One region of the Paenibacillus sp. FSL L8-0663 genome, then DNA from elsewhere that is predicted to be linked to it. Evidence: predicted binding sites of a transcription regulator. Region 1 holds the regulator's gene; each other region holds the start of a gene.

Region 1 (5,547 bases):
ACAGACAAGGTTTTCGTGGTTGGGCCCATAGCTCCTACTACAAAACGAGGCTTGTCCGCAGTGCTGTATTTATCCACCGCGTTACGCGCCAGTTTGGCCGCCACCAGATTAATTTCACGGGCACGTTCCTGTATATCGTAATCCGCCAAAACGACGGATGTTGCTCCAAATGTATTCGTTTCAATTAGGTCTGCCCCAGCCTTCAAGTAGGCTTCATGAATCCCTTGAATGACATCCGGTCTCGTTAAGACCAGCATTTCATTACAGCCCTCCAGCTCTTCCCCACCAAAATCATCGGGGGAAAGGTCTTCCTGTTGAATCATGGTGCCCATGGCCCCATCAAGAAGGAGTATTCTTCGTTGTAATGCATCCTGCAAGCTAACTTTATCCAAATTTCTTCACCCCCGCAAAACGTTAAATCCTAGTTTAGCAGAAACCGTATCATTTAGATAGATTGAAGTAAAAACATACGTTTTATACAGGTTGTTCTTTGTAAAAATGACTTCTCTAATCCATTTTTATAGTTTGTAGCATTTTAGAACGTACTTAACCCTGTATCCTTTAGCTATAGCCATTTGCATTATAAAATGTTGAAATCCTGTATTGTACAACGTTTCAAGACATGGTATTCTTTATATAACATTAATCCAAGTGGAAAAGAGGGAATAAATACATGGCCGAAATCTTAATACGTAATACGAATGAAAGAATTAACGGTGAAGAACAAGTACGTGAATTTCTGGAGAGTCACGAGATATTGTATGAACATTGGGATGCTTCCAAATTGTCCGGGGAGCTGCAAGAGAACTTTACCTTAACAGATGATCAAAAGGCCGCTGTTCTCAAAACATTTGAACCCGAAATCAAGGATTTAGCCGCACGTCGCGGATATAAAATATGGGACGTTATCACTCTATCTGAAGCAACGCCGAATTTGGACGAGCTGCTGGCCAAGTTTGAGCAAATTCACACCCATACCGAGGATGAAATCCGTGCCATTGTCGCTGGTAAAGGCATCTTTATCATTAAAGGACCTGAAGAGATCGGCTATTTTAACGTAGAGCTTTCACCGGGGGACGTTATCTCCGTACCCGAAAATATACCTCACTTCTTCACTTTAATGGAGAATCAAAAGATCGTGGCAGTCCGCTTGTTCATTGAAGAAAATGGCTGGATTGCGGAACCGTTCGAAGATCCAACCTTCATTAAAGCATAATTACGAATTTATCCTTGTGTAAATAAAAAACTCCCTCTGCTCTGTGACAATCGAGCGAAGGGAGTTTTCTTAATACTCGTTTCTAAAGGTGTAGATTTCTTACTTTAACGACTGAATAATTCCATCCAATTCAGACAGATGCTTGATTTGAAACTTCGGCTTGATCTCTGTGGTATTGGTTTTGGCGTTTCGGTTCACCCACACCGAGTGAACACCTGCTGCCAACGCTCCTTGAATATCAGTCGTCAGCTTATCTCCTACCATTAAAGCATGTTCGGGCTCAATACCAAGAAGCCCCAACGCATGCTGGAATATAGACGGATCCGGCTTGCCTCGACCAAATGAACCTGAAATGACCACATGATCAAAGAAAGGAGCTAATTGAGGAACTCCATCCAGTTTCTCCTGTTGTAAATCAGGGGAACCGTTTGTCAACAATAACAGCTTGTACTGTCCCTTCAATTGTTCTAGAATTTCAAACGTTTCTTCATATACATGGGGACGCGCGCGTCTTTCCGAAGCAAATTGGGTAGCCAGCTTTTCCGCCAACTTCTCATTATCTATCCCTAGTTGCTGGAGTCCTCTGCGCCATGATTCCTTTCGATAAACAGGGGCCAACTGTTCCAATTGACGGAATTCAGGCTGCTCACCTGCTGTAAAATTCGCCCACAATCCTTCAAACGGATTAATGCCGATCATTTGAGTAAAACTAAAGGTTTCATAGGATTCATACAAAGCGCGTGCTTCTTTACGTACGGCTTCCTCCAGAGCTTTTGGATCAACACCTGCTTCACGGGAGCCTGTTTGACACGCTGCATCAAATGCCTCTTCTACACTACGTTCATCCCACAAAAGGGTATCATCAAGATCAAACATTACCGCCTGAATCGTCATCTGAATTATCCACTCTCTTTCCACAGTATATGTACGCCTATTTGCTTGATTAAGCATTTGAATCGTTATGTGTGCCCATATTAAGCAAGCGGCCGCAGCATGTTATATGAAATAACATCATACGGCCTTTGTTACAGAGCTACAGGCTAAATCAGTTATTTCTTGTCAACCTGTATCTGATTGGATAGCGCAAACTTCTCAAGTCGCTCTGCAATGGCATCCGTGTCATAGCGACCTAATGATTTTGTGAAAATAAAATTACCACCCTTACCTTTTCTTTCAACGGTTACGTAACCCTTTTCAATCTTGATGGCTTTCATGTCCCCTGCCGTCATTGGACGTTCTCTACCACCTTTCAGCATATAGAGAGTATCCTTTCCCACTTTCAGATAAGGACGACGGATAAAAAAGATAACAGCCAACATCAAGTACAGGCCGAATACAAGCCAATCCATCCCTCGCATACCGGTCTTAGTCAAAAAGTAACTCATAAGCATGTACAATACAGAAAGACCAGCCAGCATAATTGGCACAGTAATGTTACGGCCACGGAAAATATCCATTGCAGAACCTGCGCCGCTAATGGTTTGAATACCTTGCTTTTTGCGCGATTTATTTAAATGCGCTGTGTTTTTGCGTACTTTTCTTTCAAATGATCGGGCCATCTCTCAATTCCTTCCCAGATATATTACATTAAAACAATTGCCTCAAAGCTGATCTATATAGATACCATGAGAGGTACCTAAAACAAAAGGCAAATTGCAGGCTTGGGCGCTTTAACAACATTAATGCTTCAGCCCGTCATTTCCCTTCGATGTATCATCGTCCACAAATTCAATCGTTTCAAGCTGCTGCCGAAAATTACGGCGAATGTTACCTAAATAAATTTCTCGAAGATTGGCGCGCTCTGTGGCTTCCTCTTCCGTCAAACCCTCGGATTTTGCTTTGCGCGCTAATTCATTAATGCGCTGTACCAAGCTGTCTATATCCAAATTGTGTCCCCTCCATAAAAGCAAAGATATAATACACTTTGACATGTAGAAAAGAGCTTGTCAAGGCTCCCGCATTACGCTCCCTGACAAGCTCTAATAGTCAATAGATCATAAGTCAGGAAGCTTGAGTACCTGACCTGCCTGCACTCCCCGATCCTCTAAACCGTTAATCCGCACAATTCCTTCTATATATACCCGTGTATCCATTCGTTCCGGTTTATGATTCGCGGCAATCTGCCACAACGTATCCCCAGGTTGTACCGTCAGTTTAGTCACTTCTTCCTTGGAAGCTGAAGGAGCCGCGAAAACCGTAAGTACACCTGCTCCTGCAATCCAAGCAACAATCACTATAATAAGAAGCTTAAGTAAAAGAGTATGGGTAATAATCTGCATAAAACGCGCCCTACCCTCTTTTCGGGTCTCCTGTAAATTTTCTATATTCATTGGAAAAATACTTTGATAGGTGCTATATTTCATCATGGCTGTGTCCTCCAAACGTTTGTTCTTATGTTTTCACAATATAACACGAACGTTTGTTTTGTTCAATAGAAAAGAGAACAAAAGTTCGCAATTTTTTTAGGGATTATTTAGAACTTATGTTTGTACGAACGGAGGTTCTATGCTATAATTTTCCCAAACGTTACTAAATGGGGTTGATACGGTATGTCTAAGATTTCGAGCCGCCAGCAGGCCATTCTTGAATTTATCCGCAATGAAGTGCGTCTAAAGGGATACCCCCCTTCTGTACGCGAAATAGGCGAGGCTGTCGGATTGGCCTCCAGTTCTACGGTTCACGGTCATTTGGATCGCTTAGAGAAAAAAGGACTCATTCGCCGCGATCCTACAAAACCACGGGCTATTGAGTTACTCGGTCAAGACGAATCGGATAACAGCAACTTGATTAATTACTCCATTAGTCGTGTCCCCGTCGTCGGCAAAGTAACCGCTGGTCTTCCTATTACGGCGACAGAAAATATTGAAGATTACTTTCCTCTTCCCCAACACTTTGTTGGTGAGGATAAAATATTCATGTTATCTGTTGTAGGCGAAAGCATGATTGAGGCTGGGATTGCTAACGGAGACTATGTAATCGTACGTCAGCAGCAGACCGCTGATAATGGCGATATTGTTGTAGCTATGACAGATGAAGACGAAGCTACAGTTAAAACCTTCTACAAAGAAAAAGATCATATCCGGCTTCAACCTGAAAATCCAGCCTTTGAACCGCTTCGTCTGACACACGTCAGTATTTTGGGCAAAGTTGTAGGACTCTTCCGGGACTTCCACTGATTTCTCGTTCTTCCTTCCCCGTTATTCTATCCCCTAATACAAAACCGGCTGCCTAGGGCAAGCCGGTTTTGTATTGTTATTATGCTTACTATGTATCTCACAACTATTCTTTCCTTTTTGCAACCTATTCCTATTGTATCTACTATAAAATCAGCCTCATCATCTCAAATAATCCCCCACTGATCTTGAACAGCTATACTGTTATGGGAAAAACTAATAGATCTTTCTTTCTTTTAGCTAAATATGGTATATTAATTACTCATAGCTCTGTAGGAGGAATTAAATGAAAAAAATAATAATTTCAGCGTTTGTTATGATATTTATCGTCGTAAGCTGTGCAGTTCCAACAATGGATCATTTGTATGCAGAAGAGAAATCACACATAACAACCTACGATCGTATTCAGTACATACAAATACTCATCCATTTCAGGTATTTAGAAAAGCAACTTGAAGCTGTAATTTCCGAAAGAAATAATTACCCAGAGGCCAGCCAAGAATATAAACAGCTCTCAGAACAACTGAATCATATTCTTGCCCAAGAGGCATACTACGAAAAAAAACTTAACACCCTTAATAGTAAATAATTTTCATACAAACTGCATATTATCTTTATTCTACACATTAGACTCATGCCGACCTGCCTGTAACATCTCCTGCAACGTAAAGTTGAAAAGGCGAAGACAGGTTCGCATGAGTTTTTTTGTTAACCTTTAGGGATATAGGTACTAGCTTCTTTTTGCTTCTAATAGATTTATGCTGATACATTACTATCACAATTGACATATATATATAGCAGAACTAAGCAAAGGAGATATGCAGATGATCAGAAATAGAGTTAAAACGTATAAGCATCGCATCGGGAAAAACAGATATCTGGTCGTTAAAGTCTTTCAAGCCGCAGCTGCTAAAACAGGAAGCGGAAATGCACTAGCAACCAATGCCTTGAATATCAAAATTTCCAAGCGTAAGCATAAACGCCACTAAGATTCAACCGCACCTTCATTTCTTGAAGGGAGGTGATATTATGAGCAGAAGACATTGCAGACGTGATTTAAGAAGAAGAAGATTGAACATCCGTTCCAATCAAAGAGCCACTGCGCGTGCAAGAGGTAACGCACTGGCTGTTAATTTGTTTAGCGTAAACGATAGACAA
Region 2 (5,547 bases), 630 kb from region 1:
TACATCCCGATCTGCAAGCAATAATCCCTTCATCTTAAAACGTTTCAAAAGCTCCTGACGGGCCTGTTCTGCGCTAAGACCGTTAGGCGACTGCAACATCGGATTGTGGACGTGAAAATATAGGGTACCCGCTGGATAAGCTGTCTCGCCCAACCATTCCTCCGCCGCATTCAGCAGCACGTCCAGGTACGTGAGCATTTGCAGAGACAAGCCATAGTACACTTCATGCAGCTTGAGATCCTTTTGGCTGGATTTGTAATCGATGACACGCAAAAGTAAACCTTTTTCTCCCTCTGCCACATCCACACGGTCAATCCGTCCGACAATTTCCATCACAACACCGTTATCTAACTGGAAGCTTAATGGAGGAAGCTGCTGACCCGGCCCAAAGTCCAACTCCAGCCCAATCGGCTCAAAGCTACCTCTTCGCGCATGTTCACCTAAGATCAACGAAGCACGGCTCACGATGTCTTTCAATTTACGTAAAATGTAGCCATACCGCTTGGAGCTCATTAAAATTTCGCCTTGCAGACGAGGAGCCAAACGCTCCACTGTACTTTCCGCCTCTTGTCGGCATTCCTCGGTGCTGAGACTGCCCCAGCTGACATTGCGATTACGCAGATTGATCGCCATCTCTCCAAGCGCTGCATGGAATAATTGTCCGATATCCGGGGCCTTCAGGCGATACATTTGACGTTCCTTCAAACGAAGACCATGAGAGGCAAAGTGCGAAAATGGACATGCCACAAAACGTTCCATACGAGATACGCTGGTACGCAGCTTGCTGCCGTACAGACGACGGCTCGTTTCCTTCTGCATTTCGGCATGGTTCTCGTAAAAAAGTGAGGTCAACAGCTGACGCAGCTTGTCCTTCTCACGCCCTTGCTGGCTGGCATACCAGTTATATACCTCCCACCAAGGAGATAAAATGTCACCGCCACGTCGCCATTGTCGTAATTGCGCAATAAGCTGCGGCAAAGCCTCGGACGGATGAGAAGCATACTCCCATTGCGTCGTCCAAGCATCCCCAGGCAAAGGGTATCCAGCCAGTGGGCGTTCGTCCAGACTAGGAAACAATTGCCGCACATGTCGTACTAACTCAGACGGCAACAATGACTTGCCTTCTTCATCAGTCACGGCATAGCTCATCCACAGGCTTCTACCGGCTGAAGTAAGGGCCGTATAAGCGAGAAAACGTTCGTCCAGCAGACGTCTTGTCATATCCGGCGCCAGCTCTACGCCTCGTTCGTTTAATGCCGTACGCTCCTGCTCATTCAGCACACCGTCCTCATGGAACACAGCCGGCATCACACCTTCGTTCATACCTAGCACAAAAGCATGTTGAATACCGGTCACACGTGTACGATCCGTGTTTCCGACTAGAACCTGATCCAGAGCTGGCGGAACAAGTCCCATACGGAATTCAGCCAATCCCGTTTCCAGCACACCCGCAAACAAAGAGGTATCCAGCCTCTCGTCACCCATCATTTCGACGATTTGATCCAGTAGTTCAAGCACTGCATCCCATACCTGACGATGCTCCTTGGCCTGCTCAGGATTTCCTGCTTCCTCTGCCTGATGAATGAAGGCGTCCAGCTTGTGGCCAATTTCTGCATCCTCCAGTAACAGATATACCGCTTCACACTTCTCAAGTGCAGTTCGTGCCTTGCCCACACGTTTCTCAAACGCACGTAAAGGCGTCACGATTACATCCCGACACAGCTCCATCAAATCCAACGTTTCATCCCGCCTACGGTTCCGTTCCTGCTCCTCCAGCTCCAGTGACAAGCTGGGCACAGCCTGCCACGGGCGACCGTCTGTCCAACGGCTACCTTGTATTCCGCAGGCCAGTACATAGTTTTCCAGACGATCCATCTCCTCGCGGCTCACCCGACCATCCAGCGGCAGGAGAAGATCTGTTTTGACCGCACGGAATACATCCTCATATCGCCAGCGTCGCTGCACGATATCCAGTGAAGCCCGAATCAATTCCACTAAGGGATGATGCAATACACTTCTCCGCTGATCCAGAAATACTGGAACCTCATATTGTTTGAATATCGGTTCCACCCATGACTCATAATCTTCAATATGACGCACAAACAAGGCCATCTCCCGATAACGCGCGCCCTCATCTCGGGCTAAACGACGCATTTCGCGTACAGCCCCTTCCAACTCAGCGCGGCGATTCGCTGCAGCATACAGTTTTATGCCTTCCGGCTGTTCTTCTGTCCACTGCTCTCGTAGCTGCTGCAGCCGCATCCGTTGTTCCTGATTCCGTAACCCTGTACGATATTCAAAGTTAGCCTCCAAATACGCCAACGCCGGACGCTCCTTAAATCTCGGCGGCGGATCAGGGCGAAGTAATTGTGTCTGCGTCTCTATCATTAGCTCGTCTGCCATTCCTTTGAGCTTTACATACGTAGCCGCCGAAGGATGAAACAAATCCAGCTCATGCGGAAGCTGTCCGTTCTCGTAGCTGCGGTTGCAAGTCAGCGCCACCGTCAATGAAGAGGCATGCAGCATAAGCTGCTCCACAACCTTATATTCATGTGGTGTAAACCTACGGTAGCCATCCATCCAAATATCTGCCCCACGCACAAGGGAAGACTCAGCAATCTGTTCTGCCAGCATGCGCAGCGTATCTTCACCATCGATATATTTAAGCGTCAGCTCTCGTTCAAAATCCTCATAGATTAGACTGATATCTTTGAGCTTGCCGCGCAAAATCGGAGTTGACTCTCCTGCAGCGTTCATTCGCTCCAGTTGCTCGGGTACAGACCGAGTATCATTTCCATACTGCTTTAGCTCCGTAAACAATGTATTCAACCGATCCACAAAGCCGAGCTGGTCTCCCGAATCCTTAAACAAACTCAGTTCATCCTTGCGACGACGAATAATTTTATATAAAAGCATCTTCTTGCCTTCTTCCGTTACAGGCACCAGCGCTGAACCCCCAGTTTCCTGCATAACTAAATAGGCAAGACGGTGAAATCCCATCACTTGGGCGCGCACCGACCCCTGAATACCGTTTCCGGCTTCTGTAAGTAACGCATGCTCAGAAGCAAATGACGATTGCTCCGGTACAAGTAACAGCATAGGCTTACCTAGCGGCTCCTCGCGTAACATAGACGTCATTTCATTGCGGATTAACGTACTTTTACCACTCCCAGAGCGGCCAATCAACAAACGGACCGACATGATGCGGCCTCCTTTCCAACGAACAACATTCTATTAAACAGTATAGCATATCAGGCAAGAGAGAAAAGAACGTACGTTTGCCATGTTGTAGCAATTCTTTCTCCCTCTAAAAAATAAATCAGTCCCGCAGAATGGCTTGGTGCACGCCTTCTCTACAGGACTGATTTATACCTAAAACGAGTTTATTTTACCTATTTAATCACCAAAAGGGCGATTGACTTTGACTTTGTATGAAACTACAACTGTGTCCGGCTGCGCACCTCAAAGATGGCGAATTTCAAGTAATGGCCTTCCTCCACACCCAAAATTTGAGGATGGTCCTTACCAGCTGCTCTCCAGTCTACCAGACGAAGGATTTTGCCGGCATCTGCCGCTGCTTCCTTAATGGTGTCCAAAAACAACTCCGGCCGCATGTGGAACGAGCAACTCGCTGTCACCAGATAGCCGCCCTCATTAACGAGCTTCATCCCGTGCAGGTTGATATCTTTATATCCACGTGTAGCCCCTTTGACAGCGTTCTTCGTTTTGGCAAAGGCTGGCGGATCAAGAATGACCACGTCAAAGGTGCGTCCGCCACCCGCTGTCAGCGGCTTAGACGTATCTCCTTTGCCCCCGGCTCGTGCATTGCGTTCCTCTACACCTTTCACCTGATTACGCAAATATTGAAAAGCATCGTCGACGACAAACTCGACGCGTTCCTCAAAACCGTTCAGCTTGACATTGTCCCGCGCACTTTCAATCGCATGCTCAGAAATATCAAGACAAGTTACTTTTTTAGCACCATATTTACAGGCATTGAGCGTAAAGCTTCCCGTATGTGAAAAACATTCCAATACGGTTGCGCCGTCCCAGAATGGGAATTCAACAACCTTACCACTTTTATTCACTGGCTTCATGACCGTTGTGGTAGCGTCCCCTGAGTCTGTAGCAACTTCTTGTAGCGTAATTCCACTACGTGCTCCCCAACCTGTCATCAACGGTGCTATGGCCGCACGATTTTCACGCTGGTCAAAGAAATAACCCGTCTTCTGGCCCTCTACGATATCAACCTTGATGTGCAGGCCATTTTCCGTCACCACTACATGACGCGGGCAATCACCGTACAAAGGACCCTTCGTTTGTTTCAATCCTTCCAGCTCTCGGATGGATACATCACTGCGCTCATATATACCAACAGGACCCAATACTTCAACGAGCGCATCCCTGATTTCTTCCCTGCGCCGATCCATGCCAAGCGTTAACAGCTGCACAACCAACACATCACCAAAACGGTCTACAATCAGTCCAGGCAAAAAATCAGCCTCACCGTACACCAACCGATAAGCGTCTCCCCCGGTCACAAAACGTTCGCGGTGCTCCAGGCATTTGCGAAAGCGTTGGGCAAAAAAGTTTTGATCCATTGCTTCTAGCGGCTCGTAGGACATCACACGCACTGTAATTTGTGAAGCTGGATTATAGTAGCCTGACGCCAAATAACGCCCCTGATGGTTAACGATACTGACCAAATCGCCTGCCTCTGGCTCCCCTTCGATCTTGGCTATTTCGTTTTTAAACACCCAAGGGTGTGCGTGCTCCAGCCTTTTTTTACGGCTGCGTTCTAATATTACTGAAGGCAAAATCCTTCACTCCTATTCTTAAGTTACTCAAAGTCCTTAAAAGTGCGGTGTTCGATGGGGCGCGGCTCCGCGGATCATTTGATCTTACGATCGCTGTTGCACGGGGATTCTTTGGATTTTATAAATGATTTTAATGGTAAGAATCCCCCTAGGTTTATACTTCCGAAGCAGCTTTCCTTTGGAAAGCTTTCAGGCGAACGCTCTCGCTTCTCCAGATTCAAATGATCCGCTTCGCTACTGCCCGCCTGTATATCGGCGTCACGCTTTTAAAGCTTGTGAAGATACTACAAAAATTATCGTTTTCCTAAAAAGAGCTTAGCCATGCTTGTCATGGCTGTCCTCGACAGATCATAGGCTGTTACATAAGTATTTTCACCTAGAAAAGGGGGCTATGCCCGTGCTTATACATGTTATACTCCCGCTGTGCGGCGGACTGTTTATTTTTTTGGGCGGGATGAAGCTGATGGAAGCAGCCCTCCGGCATTTGGCCGGCCCCTTCCTCACCCGTTGGCTGAACCGCGCCACCGTTTCCCCTTGGCGGGGTATGCTGTTCAGTTCAGGCATTACCGCCCTGTTGCAAAGCAGCACCGCTGTAACGGTGCTGACGATCGGACTGGTCAACGCCGGGCTGTTGACCTATGGCCGCACGCTCGGCATCATTCTCGGCACCAATATCGGTACCTGTCTCACCACCGAGCTGATGGGGCTCCAGCTTGGCAAGCTGGCTGTT
Region 3 (5,547 bases), 470 kb from region 1:
TGGGAGTGAGTTACAAGCCTTAAATAAAACATTTGGATTTATAATAACTGATGGAAATTTACAGTTTGAATAAGTAGAGTCATTATATAAGCTACTGAAAAAGCCTTAAACCGTAAAAGGTGAACGAATACCAGTGAAATGATGGTTTTCTTTCACCTTTTTTAATAGACGGATTGTCAAGACAAGTACAACAGTTTCTCCTGTAACGATTCGTGAGAGGACTTCCATCTTAAGTTTTTCGGGGCCGGTTGTTAATCAGGGCGAGAGCCTGCTCCAGATCAGCATCTGTCACCAGAGCGAAGTTATGCCCCTTTGAGATAAATTCACGCTCAAGACTTGGCATTCTCGTTGGAGTCTCGTTGCCAGGATGAGTACGGGTCGGCGAAATAGACACCCACGCCGTACAGTCGTTCCAACTCTCTGTGACAGGCGAATTCTTTCCCCACGGTCGCGCTCCGAATCGCAGACATCGGATACTGAGCCGCCAATAAGCCAAACGCGATCTTTATCGATAATGCCGTGCGATCGTCATATAATCACTTGGTAAAAACGTGTTTTTGCCACCACGATGTGTCGACGCAAGCTTACTCTTTCCTCGGCTGGAAATGACCGTATCCGGCTCCCAGTGACTGAAGGTTTTCCGGCTACGGATCGTATTGGGACGCTGCAAATCAGGCCGGGTATTATGAATCGATATCAGGAAAATTGGTTTAGAACAAGTCGTGGTTCAGTACAGCCAGCATTTTCATTTTACAAATGAAGATTTACACGAGGAAGTTGCTGCTACCCAACCCTTGATAAACTTTCAAATACATAAATAATCAGTCAATTTAAAATGCCGTTGCAACGGAGAAAGTAATCACTATTTATCAAGTTTGTCCCCTATATTGATAATGAAGTGGGTTTAGTTTTTATATGAGCGTAAGTTGAAATAAGAGGTTTCAGAATGAAAAAGACTCCTTGGTATGATGTAAATGGGTCCAAGATGCTGGCCAGCGACGGGATCCAAAAACAAACCAAGGAGACTACAAGATGAATTCTACTCAAAATGAACGTATTAATCAAATCACTTCTTCTACCTTAATTATCGGTGTAGACATCGCTAAATTCAAACATGTCGCCCGGGCACAAGACTACCGCGGAGTCGAGTTCGAGAAGGCTATTACGTTTGAGAACGACCGTGAAGGCTTTGAATTGTTCGTTAGCTGGTTCAGAAAGATTGCGACGGAGCAAGGGTTCCAGGACGTCATCGTTGGCATGGAACCAACCGACCACTACTGGTTGAACCTGGCCCATTTTTTGAAAGAACAGCACGCGACCCCTATATCGTGAGTACCATCGGGAAATTCTCCAGCTACACGATATTCTTCATTCGCGCCATTTCTAATGCTTCTTCACGGTTGTTGACGCCGAGTTTCGAGTAGAGAATCGAGCAGTAATTGCGGATCGTTCCTTCCGATAAAAATAGCTTGGCGGCAATCGATTTGTAGCGCAGACCGCTCGACAGTTGCTCCAGAATCTCCATCTCGCGTTTCGTAAGCCCGTACGGGTAGTTTCCCTGACTTGAACCGATTTTCTCCAACTGCTCACGTTGACGCTTCATCTCTTCGAAAACTCGCGTAGCGACCGATTGGTCGATCCAGGTTCCTTCATTATAAATAAGTTTCAAGGCTTCCTTCATCTCCCGCGGATGAATCGACTTCAGCATGTAGCCTTCTGCCCCGCGCTCCAATGCAGTTGCTGCCTGCGAGGAATCCTTAAACGTTGTCATGAATACAACCTTCATATCAGGCCATCGTTGTTTCATCTCAACTAAAGCTTCAAATCCCGCCCATTCCTTGCATACGAATATCCATTAGCGAGGGTCAGACGGCAACTTATCAAGCTATCAATAAAGCTGCCAATACCGACAATATTTTATCGTAGGAATTCGCAAAAGAACCCAAGAAAGAACTCAACGAGAAAGAAAAGAAAGCATCGGGAAGAAGTCAAACACGTCATGGATCAAGTAGTTACCAACAAAAGAGTTCCAAGTGTCGTGGCAGGCGGGCTACAGGATGGGGAACGCTGGTCCTACGCAACGGGTACAGCCAGTTTCGAAGTACCACGCCCGGTGGAGCCGGCTCACAATAAAATAATCAATAAGGAGTTTGGCCGTTAAGTTTAAAGCCGACATCGCGTCCTTTATTTGAGGGCGGATGTCGGTTTCTGCTGTGATTAACCGTCGTTTCATGCAATCGAGGCACAAATGTCCGCATTCAGAATAAAACGATAGATAAGATTCACGAGGGGCATAACGACGGCGTATTTTATATTCGGTCGGTCAAGCTCTACTATCGACTTCTTTACCACTCCCGCCAACAGATGGTTTACCGCCAAAATCGTAAAATAGGTTAGACGCAAATTCGATATAGAGAATAAGAAGAGATATATGGATTTTTAGAAATACATAGTAGGTATAGACAACGTAATATTACTAACCTACACATTGCACCAGACTACAATTTCTATTTAAAAAAGACTTCAAGGAAAATCAAACATTAAGACTATTGTACAAAAATATCAGAATTTCGTATATGTTATTCCGCTAACGGGATACGTTAGTTCAATGGAACAGCGACAGTCTAGGACATTATTTTCTCGTACTGGTTGTCACTGTTCCAATTTCAAAGTCCGTCTAAAACTTATTTTATGGAGACTAGCGGTATGACAATTCGAAAGATGCATAGAATAATGTCGATACAATCGTATGGAACAATATAGGAGATGAATTTGAGGGAAAGAAACTTAATCATTATTCAAAACTTGATCTAACCAGGTGAATATGCGGTGGTTAGCCAATTTTAATGCTCCAAAATTTTCATTTTATCCCTCTGATTTTGTATTTTCGTCTAGTCTATCAGACCTAGGAATATTTTTCTAGGACAAAAGTTTTGGATGCGGTATACAAAAAGCCTTGTCTAGAACGTATGTTCGGAATATAATTTCTACATAATACATCAGGAGGCTACATACATGTCGAAAAAATTAGAAGGTAACGGCTTATGGGAAAGCAGCAGGATTATCATACCAGAACACAAGGAAGCATACTTAAAACTCATGAAAGACCGTCAGCGGAGAGGCAAGCCGGAACTTGACGATCAGGAAGTCCAGTTGATCGAGCAAGCGCTTATAGAGTCCTACAACACACGTCAACCTATAACACTAGTGGTTTTTAGCCCGTTCGGTGACGAAGAACTCACAGGTGTAATCACGTCTATAAATACTGCTCGCAGGGAAGTGAAACTGTTTCGTGGCGAGGATGATTTTAGTTGGATCAAGTTGGAGGATATATTTTCAGCAAGTATCTAGCAAAAATCTAAGGGGAGTAAATATTCTACTGACGTTATCCAACAAACAAGAACTGTTTTCAACCGCCTTACTTACGATAATTCAGTCGGAGTCTTTCTAGGAGCATTTGACGCTGGTGTTTTAGCTGATTAATTAAAAAACAGAATTCTCATATCGCAATCGAAGACTTCCTGATGACGATGCGCTACACCCGCATCAAGTTAAAGAAAGAGGCATACAGATTGGTACAAGACTACTATGGGGAAGCCTACTTTTACAGAAAATCCTGATGAGCTCCAACAACATCGCGCTGGACCAAGGTAACTTTTTCTTCACTAACGGTCCATTTGTTGTGCAAAAAATGGACCGCTAGCGAAGAAAGAAATCAATTCAGGTTAATGAAACAATTCTATGAGCTCTTGCTTGTGTACTTGGAAAATTAACAAAAGAGGCAGCGGGATTCCTGCCTCTTTTGTTATTATTCTACGTCTGAGAAAAGCGGAGTGGACAAATAACGCTCACCTGTATCAGGTAATATGACCACGATCGTCTTGCCTTTGTTTTCTGGAAGCTTCGCAATTTGTGTTGCTGCATAAACCGCAGCCCCAGAAGAAATACCAACAAGCAGCCCTTCTGTTTTGGCAAGCAGGCGTGCAGTTTCAAATGCATCTTCGTTTTTAACTTTGAAAACCTCATCCACATATTTTTCATTAAAGTTATTTGGAATGAAACCAGCACCGAGTCCTTGTAGCTGATGTGAACCTGGAGTACCCCCAGACAGCACTGGTGAATCGAACGGTTCGACGGCTATCACTTTTACAGAAGGTTTTCGTTCCTTCAATCCCTGGCCAACGCCCGAAATAGTTCCACCTGTACCTACGCCCGCAATAAAAATATCTACACCGCCATCCGTATCATGCCAGATTTCTACAGCTGTAGTTATGCGGTGGATTTCTGGATTGGCAGGATTGCTAAACTGCTGTGGTATGAAAGAGTTTGGTGTTTCGGCAGCCAATAGTTCAGCACGCTTGATAGCGCCTTTCATCCCCTCGGATCCCGGTGTTAACACAAGCTCAGCACCGAACGCAGTCAAAAGCTTGCGACGTTCGATACTAAACGTTTCAGGAAGTGTAATTATAAGTTTATATCCAAGAGCCGCAGCTGCAAATGCAAGTCCGATTCCAGTATTTCCACTCGTTGGTTCGATAATAACGGAGTCTTTATTGATTAAGCCTTTCTCCTCAGCGTCTTTAATCATAGCATATCCAATGCGGTCCTTAACGCTACCAGCCGGATTGAAATATTCCAACTTAGCTACCACGTTTGCCTCAATATTTTGGATTTGGCTGTAGTTCAACAGTGCTAGCAAAGGAGTATTTCCAATTAATTCAGTCAACTTTTGGTGAATTTTAGTCAAAATTATCCCTCCAAACAATTAATTCATATCTACTTACTGTGACATAGATATTATCACGAATTTTTCTTCATAACCATGTTCTGTTAATTCATAGTGAGGAGCGGGAACGGATGGAACAGTTTAAACCTAAGGTACTACTCATAAAAAAGTAGTCCAAGCTTATTCAGAACCTGAGAGTCATTAAGAATGTATACAGTGTATCCTTTTACCTGCTAACCTAGTGGTCGGCGGATAATGAATTTGTATTTAGTAGAAGGCAAAAAGAGCGGTAAGGAATTAATCCTTCTGCCTCACCGTTAACATACGGGGAGGCGTTTTTGTTTTGGCAAGCTTACGGTGTATCAATTCGCGCCATCAAGTCGCTTTTGTGAGAGCTTACGACTAAATGCCTACAATACGAAGTAATTTATGTTCTTAATAAGGATATCGATACATCATCTAAAAGAATTGTGGCAAAGGTATCCTCTGCTGTAACACGGAACACTAAATCTCTGGAAACAGTTCCCGAATTTCCTGAGATTGAGAAAGTGAGGGAGGATATGACAGGGGCTGCGCCTTTTCCACTTTTCTTTGGTTTCATTTGAATTAACCCTCTTTCTGTAGACATATTTGCTACACTAGTAGTTTATGAAATATGAATAAGAGTGTTCATAGAGAAGAGAATACAAAAAAGACCGTCTATTGACGGCCTTTTCTATGTTTCGACTCGAAATATATCGTGGAGGCTATCTATGCTATAAAAAGGATAAAATTAAGTAGATCTATGCAAAAAAATAGAAATTATAGGAATACAAGAAAAA

Evidence for each region. Region 1 encodes LexA, which represses DNA repair genes until DNA is damaged. Its sites were predicted from a motif close to CGAACATATGTTCG; they were not measured.
Region 2: a site for LexA is predicted at 3,268-3,281, ahead of addB (helicase-exonuclease AddAB subunit AddB). Genes of this name have one in related genera too.
Region 3: a site for LexA is predicted at 2,963-2,976, ahead of MKY75_RS15680 (YolD-like family protein). Genes of this name have one in related genera too.

Annotation. Positions count from the first base shown of each region.
Region 1 covers NZ_JBBOYM010000001.1:3,134,164-3,139,710, forward strand. The annotation lists gene metH (methionine synthase) at 1-392, opposite strand, end outside; gene MKY75_RS13400 (1,2-dihydroxy-3-keto-5-methylthiopentene dioxygenase) at 674-1,216, shown strand; gene MKY75_RS13405 (HAD family hydrolase) at 1,316-2,110, opposite strand; gene MKY75_RS13410 (hypothetical protein) at 2,266-2,775, opposite strand; gene MKY75_RS13415 (DUF896 domain-containing protein) at 2,896-3,102, opposite strand; gene MKY75_RS13420 (LysM peptidoglycan-binding domain-containing protein) at 3,211-3,579, opposite strand; gene lexA (transcriptional repressor LexA) at 3,766-4,392, shown strand; gene MKY75_RS13430 (hypothetical protein) at 4,676-4,978, shown strand; gene MKY75_RS13435 (hypothetical protein) at 5,214-5,378, shown strand; gene MKY75_RS13440 (hypothetical protein) at 5,419-5,547, shown strand, end outside.
Region 2 covers NZ_JBBOYM010000001.1:3,761,807-3,767,353, forward strand. The annotation lists gene addB (helicase-exonuclease AddAB subunit AddB) at 1-3,201, opposite strand, end outside; gene MKY75_RS16420 (class I SAM-dependent rRNA methyltransferase) at 3,438-4,817, opposite strand; gene MKY75_RS16425 (Na/Pi cotransporter family protein) at 5,215-5,547, shown strand, end outside.
Region 3 covers NZ_JBBOYM010000001.1:3,605,133-3,610,679, reverse strand. The annotation lists partial or broken gene MKY75_RS25610 (IS30 family transposase) at 177-667, opposite strand; partial or broken gene MKY75_RS15695 (IS110 family transposase) at 1,033-1,311, shown strand; partial or broken gene MKY75_RS15690 (LuxR C-terminal-related transcriptional regulator) at 1,355-1,859, opposite strand; partial or broken gene MKY75_RS15685 (serine hydrolase domain-containing protein) at 1,964-2,122, shown strand; gene MKY75_RS15680 (YolD-like family protein) at 3,016-3,351, shown strand; gene cysK (cysteine synthase A) at 3,809-4,747, opposite strand; gene MKY75_RS15670 (hypothetical protein) at 5,154-5,327, opposite strand; gene MKY75_RS15665 (serine hydrolase domain-containing protein) at 5,509-5,547, opposite strand, start outside.